DNA from 4 places in the Sporosarcina newyorkensis genome. Region 2 is predicted to be linked to each of the others. Evidence: riboswitches for the same ligand, from Rfam matches in the RefSeq annotation. Region 2 holds a riboswitch; each other region holds the start of a gene.
The links. A riboswitch is a leader RNA that binds a small molecule or an ion and turns the genes downstream of it on or off. The one in region 2 is predicted to bind thiamine pyrophosphate.
Positions count from the first base shown of each region.

Region 1: linked by a shared signal. The riboswitch ahead of thiM (hydroxyethylthiazole kinase) and the one ahead of B5D59_RS17190 (ECF transporter S component) in region 2 are both predicted to bind thiamine pyrophosphate.
Region 3: linked by a shared signal. The riboswitch ahead of B5D59_RS08060 (thiamine phosphate synthase) and the one ahead of B5D59_RS17190 (ECF transporter S component) in region 2 are both predicted to bind thiamine pyrophosphate.
Region 4: linked by a shared signal. The riboswitch ahead of B5D59_RS05290 (3-oxoacyl-ACP reductase) and the one ahead of B5D59_RS17190 (ECF transporter S component) in region 2 are both predicted to bind thiamine pyrophosphate.

Region 1 covers NZ_FUYJ01000010.1:31,640-36,371, forward strand. The annotation lists gene B5D59_RS15935 (glycosyltransferase family 2 protein) at 1-506, opposite strand, end outside; gene B5D59_RS15940 (DUF3238 domain-containing protein) at 714-1,910, opposite strand; TPP riboswitch at 2,104-2,208, shown strand; gene thiM (hydroxyethylthiazole kinase) at 2,270-3,040, shown strand; gene thiD (bifunctional hydroxymethylpyrimidine kinase/phosphomethylpyrimidine kinase) at 3,064-3,879, shown strand; gene thiE (thiamine phosphate synthase) at 3,879-4,547, shown strand; gene B5D59_RS15960 (D-serine ammonia-lyase) at 4,658-4,732, opposite strand, start outside.
Region 2 covers NZ_FUYJ01000012.1:20,463-25,194, forward strand. The annotation lists gene B5D59_RS17185 (methyl-accepting chemotaxis protein) at 1-1,561, shown strand, start outside; TPP riboswitch at 1,731-1,842, shown strand; gene B5D59_RS17190 (ECF transporter S component) at 1,927-2,496, shown strand; gene B5D59_RS17195 (ABC transporter ATP-binding protein) at 2,572-4,014, shown strand; gene B5D59_RS17200 (energy-coupling factor transporter transmembrane component T family protein) at 3,966-4,732, shown strand, end outside.
Region 3 covers NZ_FUYJ01000003.1:294,685-299,416, reverse strand. The annotation lists gene B5D59_RS08075 (ThiF family adenylyltransferase) at 1-792, opposite strand, end outside; gene B5D59_RS08070 (thiazole synthase) at 789-1,562, opposite strand; gene thiS (sulfur carrier protein ThiS) at 1,559-1,765, opposite strand; gene B5D59_RS08060 (thiamine phosphate synthase) at 1,783-2,373, opposite strand; TPP riboswitch at 2,453-2,561, opposite strand; gene B5D59_RS08055 (Crp/Fnr family transcriptional regulator) at 2,655-3,353, opposite strand; gene B5D59_RS08050 (heavy metal translocating P-type ATPase) at 3,331-4,732, opposite strand, start outside.
Region 4 covers NZ_FUYJ01000002.1:194,933-199,664, reverse strand. The annotation lists gene B5D59_RS05305 (trypsin-like peptidase domain-containing protein) at 1-447, opposite strand, end outside; gene B5D59_RS05300 (3-oxoacid CoA-transferase subunit B) at 607-1,251, opposite strand; gene B5D59_RS05295 (CoA transferase subunit A) at 1,251-1,955, opposite strand; TPP riboswitch at 2,102-2,200, shown strand; gene B5D59_RS05290 (3-oxoacyl-ACP reductase) at 2,262-3,026, shown strand; gene B5D59_RS05285 (hypothetical protein) at 3,176-3,457, shown strand; gene B5D59_RS05280 (acyl-CoA dehydrogenase family protein) at 3,680-4,732, opposite strand, start outside.

The DNA of each region.
Region 1 (4,732 bases), on a different contig from region 2:
TTTTTCTTGTCGGCTTTCCTGTGAGTGACAGAGATATCTGACGCAAGAATATTTCCGCTTATAAGCAGCACTTCATGGACAGGTCCTACCCATTTAAAATCACGCACCCTTTTGACAAGCCTATTTCTTCGGAATGAAAAAGATGGATTTCCATACTCATCAAAGGCCACATGATATAACATTGAGACCACATCAACGCTCGGATCCAAGCTCTCTTTTAAACGAGCCAACTTCTCTCCGTCACTCTTAAGCAATACATCATCCGCATCCATCCATAAAATATATTCCTTTGTAGCTTGTTGAAACGCAAAATTCCTAGCAGCTGAAAAATCATCAATCCACTCAAAATCATAAATTTTGTCTGTAAACTTTCTTGCGATTTCTTTCGTCCTATCGACAGATCCTGTGTCAATAATCACGATTTCCTCACATAAATATGCCACGCTATTCAAACACTGCTCTAACACTTCTTCTTCATCTCTTACGATCATGCATAAACTAATCATATTAGTCTCCTTTTTATTATGTTCTTTCATTATATGTACTATATTAGCAGCAGTGTTGGGTTATTAAACTGAGGAAAATACGTCAAAACAAGTACCGGATCCCTACGCAATTTACAGAACAGACTGGAAGGATGCAACAAATGAAAACACCTTCTTAAAAGACTTCTTCTTTCACTATAACTGTCATTGCGCAGGGGATGTCCATTCTTAATTACACGTCATATAACGCCAATAATCATCACCTAAGACACCTGATAAGTATGCCAGCCCTTCGCTTTCCGACTGACGTATAGTCCACCAATCACCGTCACCAAGCGATAGATAAATCTCATGATGGGGAGCGTCGTTATGATAACCAACCAAATCGATATTTCCTTCACAATCCAGATGACCCTTCACTTCATAATGGATGGGTGGAGAAACTGTCAGTGGATTCCCGACATCATGCACTATCTCAAAATTGATCTCTGACGGCTTCCCTTCCAAACGTTTGATTTCAATATCTTCCAACGATGCATGACCATGACGCTTATAGCTTTTCAAATAATTCATGCCAATAGATGGACCGACAGCCTTCGTAAATTGAAGTGAGCTTTCTTCAATATTGAATTCACCTCGCATATCCACTCGCGTCCGATAACTTTTCCCTTCTGGATCGAAATCCCGGTCATCACCAGCGAAGTATGGCAACGGAGACAAGAGATTAGGATTTTTCAGGATATCTTCTTTTAAAAATGTAGTATAGCGAAACTTCCACCGATCTATTTCTAGCACCTTTTTACGCTTTGCCACCGGTTGCAATAAGTGATCCCGACAATTCACTCGTATTGAAAACGTATAGCTTTCCTCCGTCGGCTTGTTCTCTGAACTAGGCGGCATCACTACTTCAAATGCTTTCGATACGATCGACTTACTGACATTCATTTGCTGATTGCTGTCAATTAGTGGACGAGTACCCAAAACACTATATGTAACCGCCTCGGACATGCTTGATTCTCGATCGATGAAGCGGTTATTCTCTACGGTATCGAGATATATTCCATTACGGTAAATATCGTATTTTTCTACGCCTTTAATTCGCTCCCAAGACAAAGCAATTTGTGACGAAGCCGCAATTGTTGTGATGACCAAACGTTGTAGAGGATGTTCGTCTTCCACCCTGCTCGTTAAAGCAGATGTTTGAATCACTATGACGTCTTCTACTTTTTCGTCTTTTACACGTTCAATCGTATATTGAAATGGGTGTCTTGAATCGAGTTCTCCGTCAGTAAATTCAGCAACAGTCCCTTCATACAACTGCCGTTCATTTTTATAGACCCTATAGTACCCTCCTGTATCACTCCAAACAAACGATAGCTCCCCCAATGAATGCTTCATACTTTGAACTTCGAATAATGGCTCCATTTTTCATCTGCTCCTTTTTATTCATTTCATATCAATCGACTGTTTCATTTCAGACACTTATGCAACATTGGGCATATGTGTTTACCTACTTCTTCTATGTGTTATCTATCATTTTTATACAATTCATTCTGCTCATCCCAGTATCGTTTTATCCTTCTGTAAATATATGCTACAATCAATATGTCTGATTCATATTCACCACTAGGGGAGCCCGGTTTAATGGGCTGAGATGCATTTACCGCAAACCCTTGGAACCTGATCTAGTCATACTAGCGAAGGGAAGTGGGTAGTTATCGTACCCAACAGCCCATTTCGAATGGGCTTTTTGTATATATACCTTTATAGAGAGGAAGAGAAACATGCCGCTTATTCACCAACTTCGCAAGGAACAACCACTGGTTCATTGCATTACGAATATCGTAGTAGCGAATTTTCAAGCGAATGGTCTATTAGCTATCGGAGCCTCTCCTGTAATGGCTGATGCAATAGAAGAAGCAAAGGATATCGCAAAAGTTGCCGATTGTAGCATTCTGAATATCGGGACGTTGAAGCAACAAACAGTAGATGCAATGATTTTGTCAGGCAACAGTGCCCGCGCAGCGGGAAAACCTGTTGTGCTGGACCCGGTCGGTGCAGGCGCGACTCCCTTCCGAAAAGCTTGTGTACTGCAAATCTTAGATGAAGTGGATGTTACTCTGCTTCGATGTAATGTCGGAGAATTGGCTGCTATCGCAGACATCCCCTGGAATGCAAAAGGCGTAGATGCAGGAGAAGGACAAGCCGACGTAGAGGGAATCGCAAAAATCGTTGCCTTGAAATATGCATGCTTAGTGGCTGTATCTGGAGAAATTGATATCGTTACTGACGGCCATTCCACGTTATCCATTACTGGGGGACACCCTATGATGACGAATATTACGGGTACAGGTTGTTTACTCAGTTCCGTAGTAGGAGCATTCTTATCAATCGGGAGCGAACGTCCTTTAGAAGCAGCAGCGGCGGCACTCGCATTTTATAAACGTGCAGGCGAAGAAGCGGCCAAAGTTTCTCATGGGCCAGGTGATTTTGCTATGAACTTTTTGAATGCATTATATACATTGGATCGCAAAACCAAAACGTACTTAGTATAACTACGAGTAAGGGGGTTTTTTCATTGACAGTAAAAGTAGCATTGACTATTGCCGGTTCAGACAGCGGTGGCGGTGCTGGAATCCAAGCCGATCTAAAAACGTTTCAAGAGCTCGGTGTATTTGGCACATCCGCACTTACTGCCATTACCGCCCAAAACACACAAGGCGTTCATGGTGTTTATCCAGTACCAGTAGAAGGCGTAGTAGCTCAAGTACGTGCTGTACTGGATGATTTTGAAGTGAAAGCCTGTAAAACAGGTATGCTATTTTCTACAGAAATTATAATGGCTATTGCTTCTTTATTGGAAGAATACCCGCCGATTCCTCTCGTGATTGATCCTGTCATGATTGCCAAAGGTGGTCAATCATTATTACTGCAAGAAGCGGTCCAAGCGATGAAGGAAAATTTAATCCCAATTGCCACTATTATTACGCCCAACATTCCGGAAGCCGAAGTACTAACAGGCATGAAGATTGTAACGGATGAGGATATTCAAGAAGCGGCGCAAATCATCATCGAGCTAGGTGCAAGAGCCGTCATTATGAAGGGCGGCCACCGCAACGATGTGCTCGAAGCAAAAGATTATTACGCTGATTGTGAAGGTCAATCTTTCACCATGACAACGCCTTGGGTACAAACAAAAGATACCCATGGTACAGGCTGTACGTTTGCAGCTGCTTTAACCGGTTTTATCGCAAAAGGCTATTCCTTGTCAGATGCCGTTGCAGAAGCAAAACAATTTATCCAAGCTGCGATCGAAGACAGTCTACGCATTGGTTCTGGGCATGGACCGACGAACCACTGGGCATATAATCGTTTAAAGAAGGAGATGCACTAATGCGGAATGCAGAAGTGAGAAAAGCTTTGAGTCTTTATTTTGTGATGGGTACCCCAAATACTGCAACGAATGGGGAGCAAGAAACGCTGGACATCTTAGAGGCAGCTCTTCGTGGGGGTATTACTTGCTTCCAGTTGCGCGAAAAAGGCGAGAATGCTTTGAAAGGAGAGGCATTGGTCGGTTTCGCGAAAAAATGTCAGGTATTATGTCGTCAGTTCCATATTCCTTTTATCATTAATGATGATGTGGATCTTGCCTTGGCCATTAATGCAGACGGCGTCCACGTTGGCCAAGACGACGAGCAAGCTGGCATTGTCCGAACGCGAATCGGTCCAAGTAAATGGCTAGGTGTCTCTACCCATAACGCAGAAGAAGTACAGCTTGCTCAAGCAATCGGTGCTGACTATGTAGGCATTGGTCCGATCTATCCGACAGCGACCAAACTAGATGCCTCTGCTGTCGTTGGCCCTGCGCTTATTAAGGAAATCCATACAGCTTTTCCTGATATGCCGATTGTAGGGATCGGGGGTATTTCTTTGGCGAACTTCGGTCCCGCTTTGCATGCAGGCGCGGATGGCATCGCAGTGATTTCTTCTATCGCATCTGCTGAAAACCCTTCAGCAGCAACGCAAACCTTTTCTGAATCAATACGAGCCATTAAAAATTAAATTTTATATATCTTTTGCACCCAAAAGAGCTATGGAGAATTTTTCTCCATAGCTCTTTTATCGACATACCGAGAAACATTTGTCGATTTCCCGGGAAATTAAACGAATAATTACTTCTTCGCTTGCTCGTAGTAGCTCTTCATTTCCTCTTCCAGTACCATGTTTCCACCCGTAGACCATACAAG
Region 2 (4,732 bases):
GGTTTTAGATAAAGAACTGCCACTTTTAATTATAGATGAACAGCTATCTCTGGATATGGCGAATCAACTCGCAGCGTCTCGTGGTTTCATTCTGACAGGTGACGACAGTTTTAAAGAGTTGTTTAATAGCTACACCGAAAAAAGTGAAAATCGTCAATCATCTTTAAAAAAACTAGGGGGAACCCAAGAAAGTATTAACCTATTCGAAAGAACGGTTGAATGGCGTAATTTTGTTACTGAACAAGTATTCGCTGAATATGAAAGAGGAAATGAAGAGGAAGCTCTTCGTAATGTTATGTCGATGACTGATGAAGCTCGTAGTTTAATGTCGTCTTACGAAGAAGCAGCTAAAAACCGAGAAAATTTTATTATTGATTTAGAGAAAAATATGCTAGCAAACGGGAAAACGACATTACTTATTGTCACTGGAGTAATTGTTCTAGTCATTCTTTTAAGCATAGCCACGGCTATAATTACAGCTAACTCGATTTCAAGACCACTCCGAATCGTCATGAATCGAATGAAACTCATTACGAGCGGAGATTTAAGTAGCGAGCCTATGGAAACACATCTTAAAGATGAAATCGGCCAATTAATCGCATCGACGAATGAAATGAGTGCCAGCACTCGTCATTTATTAGATGAAATCAATCATGTGGCCGAAACTGTGTCTACACAAAGTGAAGAATTGACTCAATCAGCAAATGAAGTAAAAGCAGGCACGGCCCAAATTGCCATAACGATGGAAGACTTAGCAAACGGCACAGAGTCTCAAGCCGATAACGCCACGATTTTGTCATCCTCCATGGAAACTTTCGTAGCAAAAGTGATGGAAGCCAATGAAAATGGTATGCATGTACAAAAATCTTCCACTTCGGTTCTTGAGATGACGAACCAAGGAAGTGAATTGATGACTTCTTCTTCCAAGCAAATGGCTGTGATTGATCAAATCGTTCACGATGCCGTTGTTAAAGTAGAAGGATTGGATCAGCACACGCAAGAAATCTCTGAACTAGTTTCTGTCATTCAAGACATTGCGGGCCAGACGAATTTATTGGCATTGAATGCCGCAATTGAGGCTGCGCGAGCTGGCGAGCATGGGAAAGGCTTCGCAGTCGTAGCGGATGAAGTGAGAAAACTTGCAGAGCAATCTTCTTCATCTGTCACAAACATTACAGATATCGTCAACCGCATTCAAAATGAATCCAGAACAGTAACAGATTCACTGCAGGACGGGTATAAAGAAGTCGAAGAAGGAACAAGCCAAATTAAACAAACGGGTGAAACATTCGATAAAATCAGTACAGCTGTTACAGAAATGGCGAATCGAATTCGCAGTATAGCTGAAGACTTAAACGACATTTCAGCAAATGGCCAGGAAATGCGCAGCTCTATAGAAGAAATTGCAGCAATTACCGAGCAATCTGCAGCAGGGGTCGAAGAAACTTCTGCCTCATCCGAACAAGCAAGCAGCTCCATGGAGGAAGTCGCTAATAACTCCAATGATTTAGCAAAACTAGCAGAGGAATTGAATCTACTGATGCAACGATTCAAACTCTAAAATCGCATATCTTTTCAAATGCACCGATAATAGCGTCTTCTCTAATTACAGAGTAGACGCTTTTTGAACGACAATAACACAGCCACAAATTCTTACTTTTTCACATGTAGTCTATTGCGCCTCAGGTTGCCAGATAAATTAGACTGTTGTATACTATGACTGCTTACATAATTGTCCGTACGGGTGCTTGAGTGAATCAGGCTGAGATAGCAGATAAAACCACTGCTGACCGTTAATCTGATCTGGGTAATGCCAGCGTAGAGAGCGTTCGAAGGGAATATCTGGGACCTGCATGTCCCCTCCTCGGCTGTCTGCTCTTTCAGACGGCTTTTTTGTATAGGCAAAAAAAGAAGGAGTGGGATCTATTGAAAAGATTGAAATTCACAGATTTATTGATCACGATTATGATCGGGGTCGTTTTCGGAATCCTGATGAAGTTCTGGGATGATCTGTATACCGTTGTAAAGCCGATCCTGCCAGTTGCACGTCAGCTGATTTATGGAATGTGGTTCATGGTCGGTCCATTTGCTTATCTGCTCATCCGTAAACCCGGTACAGCGCTGATCGCAAGTATTGCAGGGGCTAGTTTATCCGCATTTGCCGGGCATGGCATCGAAGTTCTAATGTATGGTTTCGTTCAGGGACTTGCAGCAGAATTGCTGTTTGCAGCGTTCCGTTATAAACGCTTCTCAATGGTAGTTGCTGGATTAGCGGGCGTCGCTTCATGCCTGGCCAGCTTTACGCTCGACTTGTTCTATGGTTATGCAGCACTTGAAACGTGGGCACTTATCGTGAAATATGGACTACGTGCCATCAGTGCATTCATCTTCACTGGGATTTTCGCCGTGCTGATCGTCCGGGCACTCGAAGCAACTGGTGTGACGTCTTTAATTCGTCCAGTCGATAAAAAAGAATATACGATGCTGGATCGGTAAATTTTGATGAATTATTCGAATCTACATGCCATCAATCTAACCAATCTGCGTTTAAAATTTCCTGGAGAGGATTCCTTGATCTTCAAGGATCTCTCCTTTTCGGTTCAGCCAGGTGAAAAAGTACTCATGCTCGGACCAAGCGGCTGTGGAAAATCGACGTTACTGCAAGTGCTCAGCGGAATCGTTCCGAACTCCATTGAGTTGCCAATGAAAGCCGATAAAATCAATCTGCCCGACTCATGGGGCTTCGTCTTTCAAGATCCCGATACGCAGTTCTGTATGTCATATGTCGATGAAGAGCTCGCTTTTGTACTGGAAAACCTGAACGTACCGCGCAGCGATATGGCACCTTTGATAGAAGAGGCGCTAAAACGCGTCGATCTACATTTGGAAAACTTACACACACCGATCCTTGAACTATCTCAAGGGATGAAACAACGGCTTGCACTTGCTTCCGTACTTCTGCTAAAGCCCGATGTTCTGTTTCTCGACGAACCTTCCGCATTACTTGATCCCGAAGGCACCGAACAAATCTGGTCATCTATTAAACAAGCAACTGCTGATAAAACCGTAATTATTGTTGAGCATAAAATTGACTTGATTGCAGACTGGGTAGACCGTGTTGTCTTGTTTAATGACCATGGAATTATTCTAGCGGACGACTCTCCTTCCACCATTTTCAAGCACTATCAAGAAGAATTGAAACGCTACGGTATTTGGTATCCAAGTGTGTGGGATGAGTATAAGGAATCTGAGTCTTTTAAATCGATGATGCATGAACGTGAACAAGTTTCCTCATTTGAAAAGATCCTTCTCAACGACTTTCATGGTTTTCGTGGCACTGCCCCGAAAATCTTTGCAAAGAAAGCAGTGGCTAAAACAGGTGACTGGATTGCGATCACGGGTGAAAATGGTTCAGGAAAAAGTACGCTGCTTCTTTCTCTTATGCAATTATTACGCACTGAAGGCATCTATAAAGTGAATGGTGAACGCGTTATTCAGAAGAAAAGGAAAAAGCAGTTGCCTAAAGGACTCTCGCTCGTCTTTCAAAATCCAGAACTGCAATTTGTGACGAATTCGATAGCTGAAGAATTAACGGTCTCTCTGCATAAAATGGGCAAACCTCAAGCAGTGAACTATGCGGCAGATTTAATGCAACTCTTTAATTTACCGAATTCAGGCACACGGCATCCTTATCAGCTTTCCACGGGCCAAAAGCGTCGTTTAAGTGTGGCCACTGCCTTGACTCCGCAAACGGATATTTTGCTTTTGGATGAACCTACTTTTGGTCAAGATGCACGCAATACATTCGCGATTTTAGAGAAGCTTGAACAGCTACGCGTTCAAGGAATTACGATTCTCATGGTGACCCATGACATGGAGATCGTGAAAAACTTTGCGACTTCAGTATGGACAGTGGCAGACGGCGTATTGTATACAAACAATGAAATGGTTGGAGGTGTATTTGAATGCTTGCATGGTTCACACCTAGACGAGAAACATGGCTATTCAAAGTAAACCCTGCACTCAAATTCATCATCTTCTTTGCTTTTCTGCTCATCACCTTATTTAATCAGAACTTGTCGTTTGCAGTTTGGCAAGCAGTGCTGTACGGCATTCTGTTTTACGGATTCAGCGGTTATTCAATGAAAAAACTTGCTTTGCTGTCCATTCCCTTAGCCATTTCTTTCTTTTCTTCCGCTCTCACCATCGTGCTCTTCGGTAAAGGCGAGTCCGTGCTTTGGCAATGGGGGCTCATCAAGATTTCCGAGGAAAGTATTCAACATGCACTATTACTCGGCAGTAAATCGCTGTCATTCGGCTTTGTCGGATTTACTTTTTTGCTGACTATACAACCTATTCTATTTTTCTATGCGATGATGCAGCAATTTCGCCTACCTTCCAAGTATGCCTATAGCTTCATCGCTTCCTTTCGCTTGATTCCTGCCGTAACGGAAGAACTTCAAATACGCAGAAATGCTCTTAAGGTACGGAATATCCAGTTTTCTCGGGGACTTAAAGGTATGTATGAACGTCTGCAAATGTATACAGTTCCCTTATTTGCAGAGAGTATTCGCCGCGCTCAGCGTATTGCCGTTGCGATGGAAGCTAAACAGTATCAAATGGGGGCTGCCAGAACATATTATTATCCGACTCGCTATAGTTTAATGGATGGCATATTTCTTACCGTAATGGCAATTGGACTTGGCTTTGCTTTAATGTTAGCGTTCTGGCG
Region 3 (4,732 bases), on a different contig from region 2:
TCCGCATAGCACGGCTGTTCGAACGACTTCGGAAGCTGATAAAAACGGATAGCTTGGCTGTGCTGAACAACTTGGACAACTAGATTTCTTCATGTTTTTGACTTCCATCGATGCACGTTCATCTGTCCATAAATCCGTGGATTCCAAGCGTGGATCCAATTCCGCTCCTGTCACATACTTCAGCAGCTGTGCAACTTGGCGTGCAGCAGTCGTCACGACAATCGGGCTGATTACGCCGACAGTGTCACAAGTCAAGGACTGTGGGGGCAACGCTTCGAGCAGACAATGCAGGCAAGGCTGTTCCTCGGCAACTCCGATAGGAAACGTCAATCCATAGCTTCCCACACAAGCGCCCATAAAAAAAGGAATATTTAATTGCAGACAAGCGTCATTTGCGAGTAATCGCGTTTCAATATTATCTGTGCCATCGAGCACCATGTCATGGCCTTCAAATAACTCCAGCACATTTTCTGGCGTCACATCTGCTACGACTCCTCGGATTTTCACATCACTGTTGATCTTGCACAGTCGTCTTTCCGCAGCGGCGGCTTTCGGTAATTGCTCGACAACGTCTTGCTCAGCGTACAACTGCTGACGATGCAAATTGGACCATTCCAAAATATCGCGATCTACAATTGTTAATTCACCAACACCTGCTCGTACAAGCATTTCGGCTCCCGATGAACCAAGTGCCCCAGCGCCGAGGACGAACACCTTGGCCCCCCGTATCCGCAGCTGGCCGTCCGCTCCAATGGATGTAAACAGCTCTTGGCGTGAATATTTACTCATCAATTTGGCACAAGCCCCTCTAGCGGACTGCTCGCGACGCCATAGTCTCTTACCGGCATGCGCCCTGCTTGATAGCCAAGATGTCCCGCTTCAATCGCTAATTTCATCGCTTCTGCCATTTTAACAGGGTCTGCAGCTTCGGAAACCGCTGTATTCAATAGCACGCCGTCTGCTCCAAGCTCCATCGCGTATGCCGCGTCTTTCGGTGATCCAATGCCCGCATCCACAATGACCGGTACATTTGATTGCTCGATAATTAGAGAAAGATTCAACGGATTCAAAATTCCGTGACCTGAACCAATCGGTGCAGCGCCCGGCATGATGGCATGAACGCCTAATTCACAAAGTTTCCGTGCCAGCACCACATCATCCGACGTATAAGGCAGCACGATGAAACCTTCTTCAAGCAGCATTTCAGATGCACGCAACGTTTCCACTGGATCAGGCAACAAGGAATGGCTGCAGCCAATAATCTCAACCTTTACCATATCACATAATCCCGATGCTTTCGCCAGCTTCGCGATATGCACCGCTTCCTCCGCTGTGCTTGCGCCTGCTGTATTTGGCAATAATGTATAGTGCTCTAAATCCAGTTGCTCCAGGAAATTCGGCTGAGACTCTTCGAAAATGTTCATCCGTCTCACCGCAAATGTTAAGATTTCTGTCTCTGATACCGCAACTGCCTTTTTTTGAGTCTCAAATGAAGGATACTTCCCTGTGCCTAACAATAAACGTGAAGAAAACCTTTTATCTGCTATTTGTAACATCCTCATCCGCCTCCAACAAAATGTATGATTTCAATTTGATCTCTGTCCATAATTGGTGCATCGTAACTGTCCTTCTGCAGAATTTCCTTGTTCTTTTCGACGATCAAAATTCGATTGCCAAGCTTCAAATGCTCCAGTAACTGCTGAACTGTTTCCACCTCAGGTACAACCGAATACGACTTACCGTTCAAATCAATTGTTTTGCCCAATGAACACCGCTCCTTTGCTATGAATCTCTTGCACGTGCATAATCTCTAACTGCGCTCACTGCGTCTTGACTGCTGATGGGGGACAGGATTGCTGCACCTCTGACGCCGTGTCTTTTAAAAAACGGCAGATGAACTGGCCGAATTCCACCGATTGCATAGACGGGAATCGTGCATGATAATGCAATCTCAAAAAGCTCATCCGTACCCCGCGGAGCCAAGCCTTTTTTGGATGATGTCAGATAAATATGTCCATACAATAGCCAGTCTGCTCCAGCAGCTTGTGCTTCTCGTGCCTCTTCCAATGAATGGATGGAAGATCCTAATCTCAGCGACGGAAAAGTGGTACGTGCTTCCTTCACCGACATTCCATAGCCTGTCAGCTGACAGGCTATGGACAGCGAGTTTGCGAGGCTGGGCCGTGCGTGTACAATTATTTTATCCAATGGAAACCCTCTAGTAGAGAGACGTGAAATCAATTCGATCAGCTGTACATCCGTCTTCGACTTTTCACGTAAGATAAATTCATCGATATAAGGCTCCGTCTCCAGCAACTTGAGCAGCAGTTCATCAACAGAATGACAATCATCCGTGACACCGACCAATTTCATTTCCAGTTCACCTCCAAATGAAAAAACCACTTCCCGAATCGGAAAGTGGTTGGATGTGTCGGCATGTATGAGAGTACGCCAAAACGACTTGCCACTTCCCTCCGCAGGTACGAACCTGTTCAGGTGATAAGGGTTTCAGAGTCGCACTCTTTTCTCAGTCCTTGTGAAGGATTCCCCTAATGGTCAAAAGATTATGATATTCACTTACAGCATAGCACTTACCAGATTGAAAGAAAAGAGGGATGTCAAATTTTCATCTCTTGCTGAATTTCATATAGCCATTATATGAGTAATAAAGAATCTAAATCGAAAATCTCTACAATCTTAGAACCGGTCTGGCGTATCCAGCCCCGTTCTTCGAATACGCTTAATTTACGACTGATTGTTTCGGGTGTCGTGCCAAGATGGGAAGCTAGATCTTTTCGGCTCATCGGCAGTCGGATGGTCAATTGTTGCTGTTCCTCTGATAGATCCGCCAAATACAACGCAAGTCGAGTTTCAGCAGATTCCATGGCGATTCGGGCGGCTCGCAGCTCTGTATCCGCGAGTCGGGAAGAGAATTCCGTAAGCATCCTCAATGAAATTGCAGGGTGAGATTGCAAAAGTTGCTGCATCTCGTCCCGTTGGATGATACACAGTTCAACGGCTTCCAAAGTTTCCGCATATGCGTCATGAGGCTTTGCGTCGAACAAGGAAAGCTCGCCTGTGAATTCTCCTGGTTTCAGGATACGGACGAGTTGTTCCTTGCCATTCTCCGATAGACGATAGACCTTGACTCGTCCTTTATGCAATATATATAAACCTTCTGAGCGATCACCGCTATGGTAAATCATTTCACCGCGAGGGTAGTTTATGCTGCGTGCAAGCGCGACGATTTTATCCATTTGCTGCTTATCCAAGTGATTGAAAAGAGGGACGAGCGAAACGCAGGAACGGTGAAGATCGTTCGTGCTTAGGTCACAATGTGATCCTTGGTTCATCCGATATCACCTCACTTTGTTTTTGATTCGATGGCTTGTCGTTAGTATAACGTATTAATCGAATGGCGTTCAGGATCACCAGAAGTACGCTCACTTCATGGACGAGCATACCGGAAGCGAGGAATACTTTGCCGAGTAATACACCGAGCAACAGAAGGAATACGGTACCGACCGCAAAGAAGGTATTCTGCTTCATGTTCTGTACAGTTGCTTTCGCTAAAGCATAGGCATGGGAGAATTGATCGAGCCGATCTGCCATCAAGACGATGTCCGCTGTCTCCATTGAAATATCTGTTCCGCCTTCTCCCATGGCGAGCCCAATATCCGCCGTTGCTATGGCGGGTGCATCGTTGATTCCGTCGCCTGCCATAGCAACTCGGTGACCTTGTTCTTTCAAACTCTGAACTGCCGCCACTTTATCTTTAGGCAATAATTCCGCATAGATTTCGTCAAGGCCAAGGTGTTCGCCAACTAGTTGGGCTGTATGTCGATTGTCGCCTGTCAGCATGATCATTTGCTTGATGCCATTTTTCCGCAATTTGGCCAACGCTTCGGCAGCTTCCGGACGAATTTGATCGGCGACAGAGATGATTCCTGTGATTTCCCGGGAAATACTGACGAAAATTGCCGTATTTCCAGCTTTCTCACGTTGTGATGCATAGTCTTCCATTTCAGAAGGAATCGGGATCTTTTGGTCTTCCATTAGTTTGCGATTGCCAACTGCGAGATGCTTTCCTTCTACTGTAGCCATTATTCCATTTCCTTTAACCACTTCAGCGTCTTCCGGTTGATTGGACAAATGAATCGCACGTTTCTTCGCTTCTTTAACGATAGTCCGGCCTAGATGGTGTTCTGAAATCATTTCGGCTTCGGCTGTGAGACGCAGTAACTCTTCTTTCTCTATACCTAATCCGTAGACATCAGTTACTTCAGGTCGCCCTCTTGTCAATGTACCTGTTTTATCAAAGACGATCGTATCAATTTTCGCTAGCTGTTCCATTACTTCACCGCCTTTTATCAAGACACCGTTTCGGGCTCCGTTGCCAATTCCTGCAACGATCGAAACCGGTGCGGAAATGACGAGGGCTCCAGGGCAAGCGATGACGAGGAAAGTTAACGTCATTTCGATGTTCCGTGTTAAAAGATAAACGAGCACGGACAAGAGCACAATGGAAGGCGTATAGATAGTAGCAAAACGCTCGAGAAACTTTTCGGTTTTCGATTTGGATTCCTGCGCTTCTTCCACTAATTCAATAATGCGGGCGAAAGTCGTGTCATTACCAACTCTTACGGCAATCACTTCTATATAACCATGTTCCACTAGTGTACCGCTGAATACTTGATCATCCAGCATTTTGCTGGCGGGAACCGATTCACCT
Region 4 (4,732 bases), on a different contig from region 2:
GACAACCACATCTGTATAGCCTACTACCACGTGAGCATTCGTAACAATATATCCGCCCTTTTTATAAAGAAAACCTGAACCAGAGCCCGAACCGGTCAAGACTGTAAACACGCTGGGTAATGACTCTTTTATAAGTACGGTTTTGTCTTTCGACTGTTGCTTCGACTGCTTTGCAACCGCAGGAGTAGTTTGGATTTTAATGCCATTTTCACCTTCCGCTGCAGCCACCGCTTCTGTATCAGGCAATGCATTAGTCTTCTTCGGAATTTTAAAACTCCAGTCTGTCGCATAGCCAAATACTCCACCTGTCCCTGCCAAGACAATGAAGCAGGTAAGAACAATAGCAGGTACCCATTTACTGCCAGACGATTTACTCATTTCCGTGCCGCAGCCCGCACAAAACTTCCCATTGTCTGTATTTTTATGACCGCATTTTGAACAGAACATGCAATTCACTCCCCCTTCTATTAGCACCTAATATTGTTAGTTATATGCAACTATGTATACGTTAAATAATACCATAAAAATCACTATAAAAGACTCACTCTTATGTAAAATCACACAAAAAAGCTCTGTCTACTTATGACAGAGCCATATACTCTACATTCAATTGTCTCCCCGAATCAAATCAGCTTCTGTTGATTCAATAACTTCCTCTGCCGTAAAGCCGTCAAATACTTCTTTCAGCACTAAACCTTTTGGAGTCACTTCAATTAATGCTCTTTCGGTAATGATCTTATCGACAACTCCTTTTCCGGTAAGCGGCAGCGTACAGCGCTTTTTAATTTTTGGTTCACCGGTTTTCGAAACATGGTCCATTATGACGATCACTTTTTTGGCACCGTGCACTAAATCCATCGCGCCACCCATCCCTTTGATCACTTTCCCTGGAATCATCCAATTGGCCAAGTCTCCTGTTTCAGACACTTCCATTGCCCCTAAAATCGCGACATCCACATGGCCGCCGCGAATCATCGCAAATGATTCGGCACTCGAGAAGAAAGCAGAGCCGGGAACCGTTGTGACCGTTTCTTTTCCAGCATTGATCAAATCAGGGTCGACATCTTCTTCTAAAGGATACGGCCCAATGCCCAATAATCCATTTTCCGACTGTAAAATGACTGTTTTATCAGCTGAAATATAGTTCGCTACAAGCGTTGGCATACCAATTCCTAAATTGACATAGTTGCCGTCTTTAATTTCCTGCCCTGCCCTTTTCGCAATGCGCTCTCTAAAATGAATTGGTTTCATTAAGCTCCCTCCCCTTTCTGCCGAGTCGTCAGCCGCTCAATTCGTTTTTCTTGTTTTGCCTCCAATAAGCCTTGCACATAAATGCTTGGGGTATGAATGTGGGCAGGATCTAGTTCTCCAACATCTACAATCTCTTCCGCCTCAGCAATTGTAAATTTAGCTGCCGCCGCCATAAGTGGGTTAAAGTTTTGTGCCGTTTTATTGTAGATCAAGTTTCCCAATTGATCGGCTTTCGCTGCGCGAATCAATGCGAAATCTGCATTCAAAGCTTCCTCCAATAAATACTCCTTGCCATCAAAGACCCGCACTTCTTTTCCTTCTGCAATCTGTGTCCCGACTCCAGCAGGCGTATAGAAAGCCGGTATCCCCGCGCCGCCTGCACGTATCTTTTCAGCCAACGTTCCTTGCGGTGTCAGCTCGACTTCAATTTCCCCTGCCAATACCTGGCGTTCAAATTCCTTATTCTCCCCAACATACGATCCAATCATTTTCTTGATCTGCTTCTTTTGCAGCAACAAGCCAAGTCCCCAATTATCCACGCCACAATTATTTGATATGATCGTTAAATCTTTCACTTCAGTTTCCGCCAATGCCAGAATCAGCTGCTCAGGTATCCCAACCAGTCCGAATCCGCCAACCATTAACGTCGCTCCATCTTGAATAGTTGAAACCGCTTGCAAATTTGTTGAGTAGATCGTTTTCATACGTTTCTCCTCCTGTTCTTTGCCAGTGCTTCACCCTTATTTTATTTTAACAAATGATTCAGATATTTGCATGAAACTATGAAAAAGAATGGTAATTCATAGTATTAAAATGTCCCTAATGCTATACTTCACAGACACATACATAACAAAATCACTGGGGGTGCCTATTGGCTGAGAGGAGAAAACTCCGACCCTTTGAACCTGATTCGGTTGATACCGACGGAGGGAAGTGGCATTTTTTTCAGCGGCCACTAACTTTCAGTGGTCTTTTTTTGTATAAACCTATGAAAAAAGGAGCTGGATGGATTGGAATTGAAAGATCAAGTAGTATTGGTGACTGGTGCAAGCAGAGGGTTGGGCGCGGCAACTGCGAAGGCTTTTGGCGAAGCAGGTGCAAAAGTTATCGTAAATTACTTTCAAAATAGCGATAAAGCTCAGCAAGTTGTGAATGAAATCGGCAGTGACCGGGCCATAGCACTGCGGGCAGACGTGCGGAATCCAGATGACCTGCAGTTATTAGTAGAACAGGCTAACCACCATTTCGGACAGCCAATTACGACAATCGTCAACAATGCGTTAATCGACTTTTCATTCAATGGTGATGATCGGAAACAGTTGAATGCGATTGAATGGCAGGATTATCATAAACAGCTGGAAGGTTCTGTGGGGGCAACGCTAAATACGCTTCAAGCAGCTCGGGAAGGCATGACACAATTGCAGTTTGGTCGAATCATCAATATCGGAACAAACTTGGTGCAGAATCCTGTCGTACCTTATCACGATTACAATACGAGCAAGGCCGCTTTGCTCGGTATGACGCGGAGCATGGCAAAAGAATTAGGACCTGATGGTATCACCGTCAATATGGTGTCAGGTGGGCTTTTACTGAAAACAGATGCTAGCGCCGCAACGCCGGATGCTGTGTTCGATATCATTAAAGCCAACACACCGATTGGGCGAGTCGTCACTCCAGAAGAAGTAGCTGATGTGGTTGTCTTCTTCGCTTCTCCTTCCAGCCGTGCCGTCACAGGACAAAATCTCGTAGTGGATGGCGGATTGGTGATGGATTGATAGAGTCATTTCCTGACTTTTTGCATGGTTGATTTGTAGATCAAGCGTATATTAGATAGCACCTCCTTTGCGTTGAATTCATCAAATGAAACGGCACAGTTCTCTCACGTTTTTCGACATACACTAAGAGAGAAGGAGGTGCATATTTTATGTCATCAAGAAAGTTTAGACCTTGCAGCGGCTGTGACTCTTCTCATGTATCGAATCGGGAGACTAGATGTTATGACGAAAAGAAATTAATTCATATACTCGTCGATTTAATGATGGGAGATCCTATCGAAATCACCTTGAAACACTCAAAAAATATTCAGCATAATGGCTATTACTTAGAATTCAACAAAAACAATCGAGTTATCCATTTTCAACCGTTCGGAGATGCAGATGTCCAAGAATTCGCCTTGGCTGACATTTGCACGATAAGATATAGCTGATACAAGGAATTTCAGAATCCAACACGGTGTCGTTCGATGAGACTAAAACTAGCAGCCATAAGAGATTATTCCACCTTTCACTCTCCTAAATCACCATAAGAAACCCCTTTATGATCGCGTATAGACACTTTATGATCTTCAACAGCAAAATGACGCACATGGAAGAAGGGCAGTTCAGGAGATCACTCCCTGGACAGCCCTCCATTTATACAGTCTTGCTTTTCAGATTAATTCCTCAAAGCATTCCACTGTTTTCATCGGTTCGCCTGACTTACGCAACCCCCATGTATCTTCCATGAACACCTCTGCTAACTTCTCATACTTCCTACCATACTTTGCAGCCCACTCCAAACTCACGACGCTTTCATATACGTCCGACATGCGTTTCATCCATCTTTTCGCTTCAAATGTTTGCAAAGAATAATCATAGGAAGCAAAGGCAGTCAATCCTTCCTGCACACTATCAATTTCTCTATCTAGTACTTGCGTCAATCCGCATTCCTCTAATGCAGACAAACGGTTCTTCATCTCATCGACAAACAAGTCATGAGCTTTGAATTTCGTGACCAAACGAATCAATTCCAACGCTAAAATATTTGCCGTCCCTTCCCAAACGGTTAACACTTGTGCATCCCGTAGCAATCTCGGCGTAACAAAATCTTCTATATAGCCATTGCCGCCGTGCATTTCGATTGCTTCATGAGAGAAGTGAATTGCCTGTTCCGCTGTTTCCTTTTTAATCAATGCAATAAAAAGTCGATTCAGCACTTGCTCGCGTTCATCCGCTTCTCCATCTGTAACTTTTTCATATAGTTTAATGAAATCAAAAACGGTTATTGTTTCCGCATGTAATTTTGCCGACATTTTTCCTAATGTATCACGCACCATTGGATAACCCGTCAAACGTTGACCGAATGCATTTCTACGACTTGCATAGCTCTTGGATTCCAGCAATGCTCTGCGCATGATGCCTAGAGATGCAATCGCATTGCAGATTCTTGATAAATTAAGCGCTTCGAGCATATAAGCCAAACCTTTCGTCGGATCACCTACAACATAGGCAATCGCCCCGTCAAATTCCACCTCACCTGACGGCACAGCGCGCACACCCAGTTTATCTTTGAGTCTGCGAATACGAACTCCGTTTAACTCCCCGTTTTTCTTGCGCCAAGGTACCGCAAACAACGTCAAACCTTTTGACCCTTCAGGCGTACCTTCCATACGAGCCAAGACCATCACCACGCCTGCCATTCCGGCATTCGAAGCAAAATACTT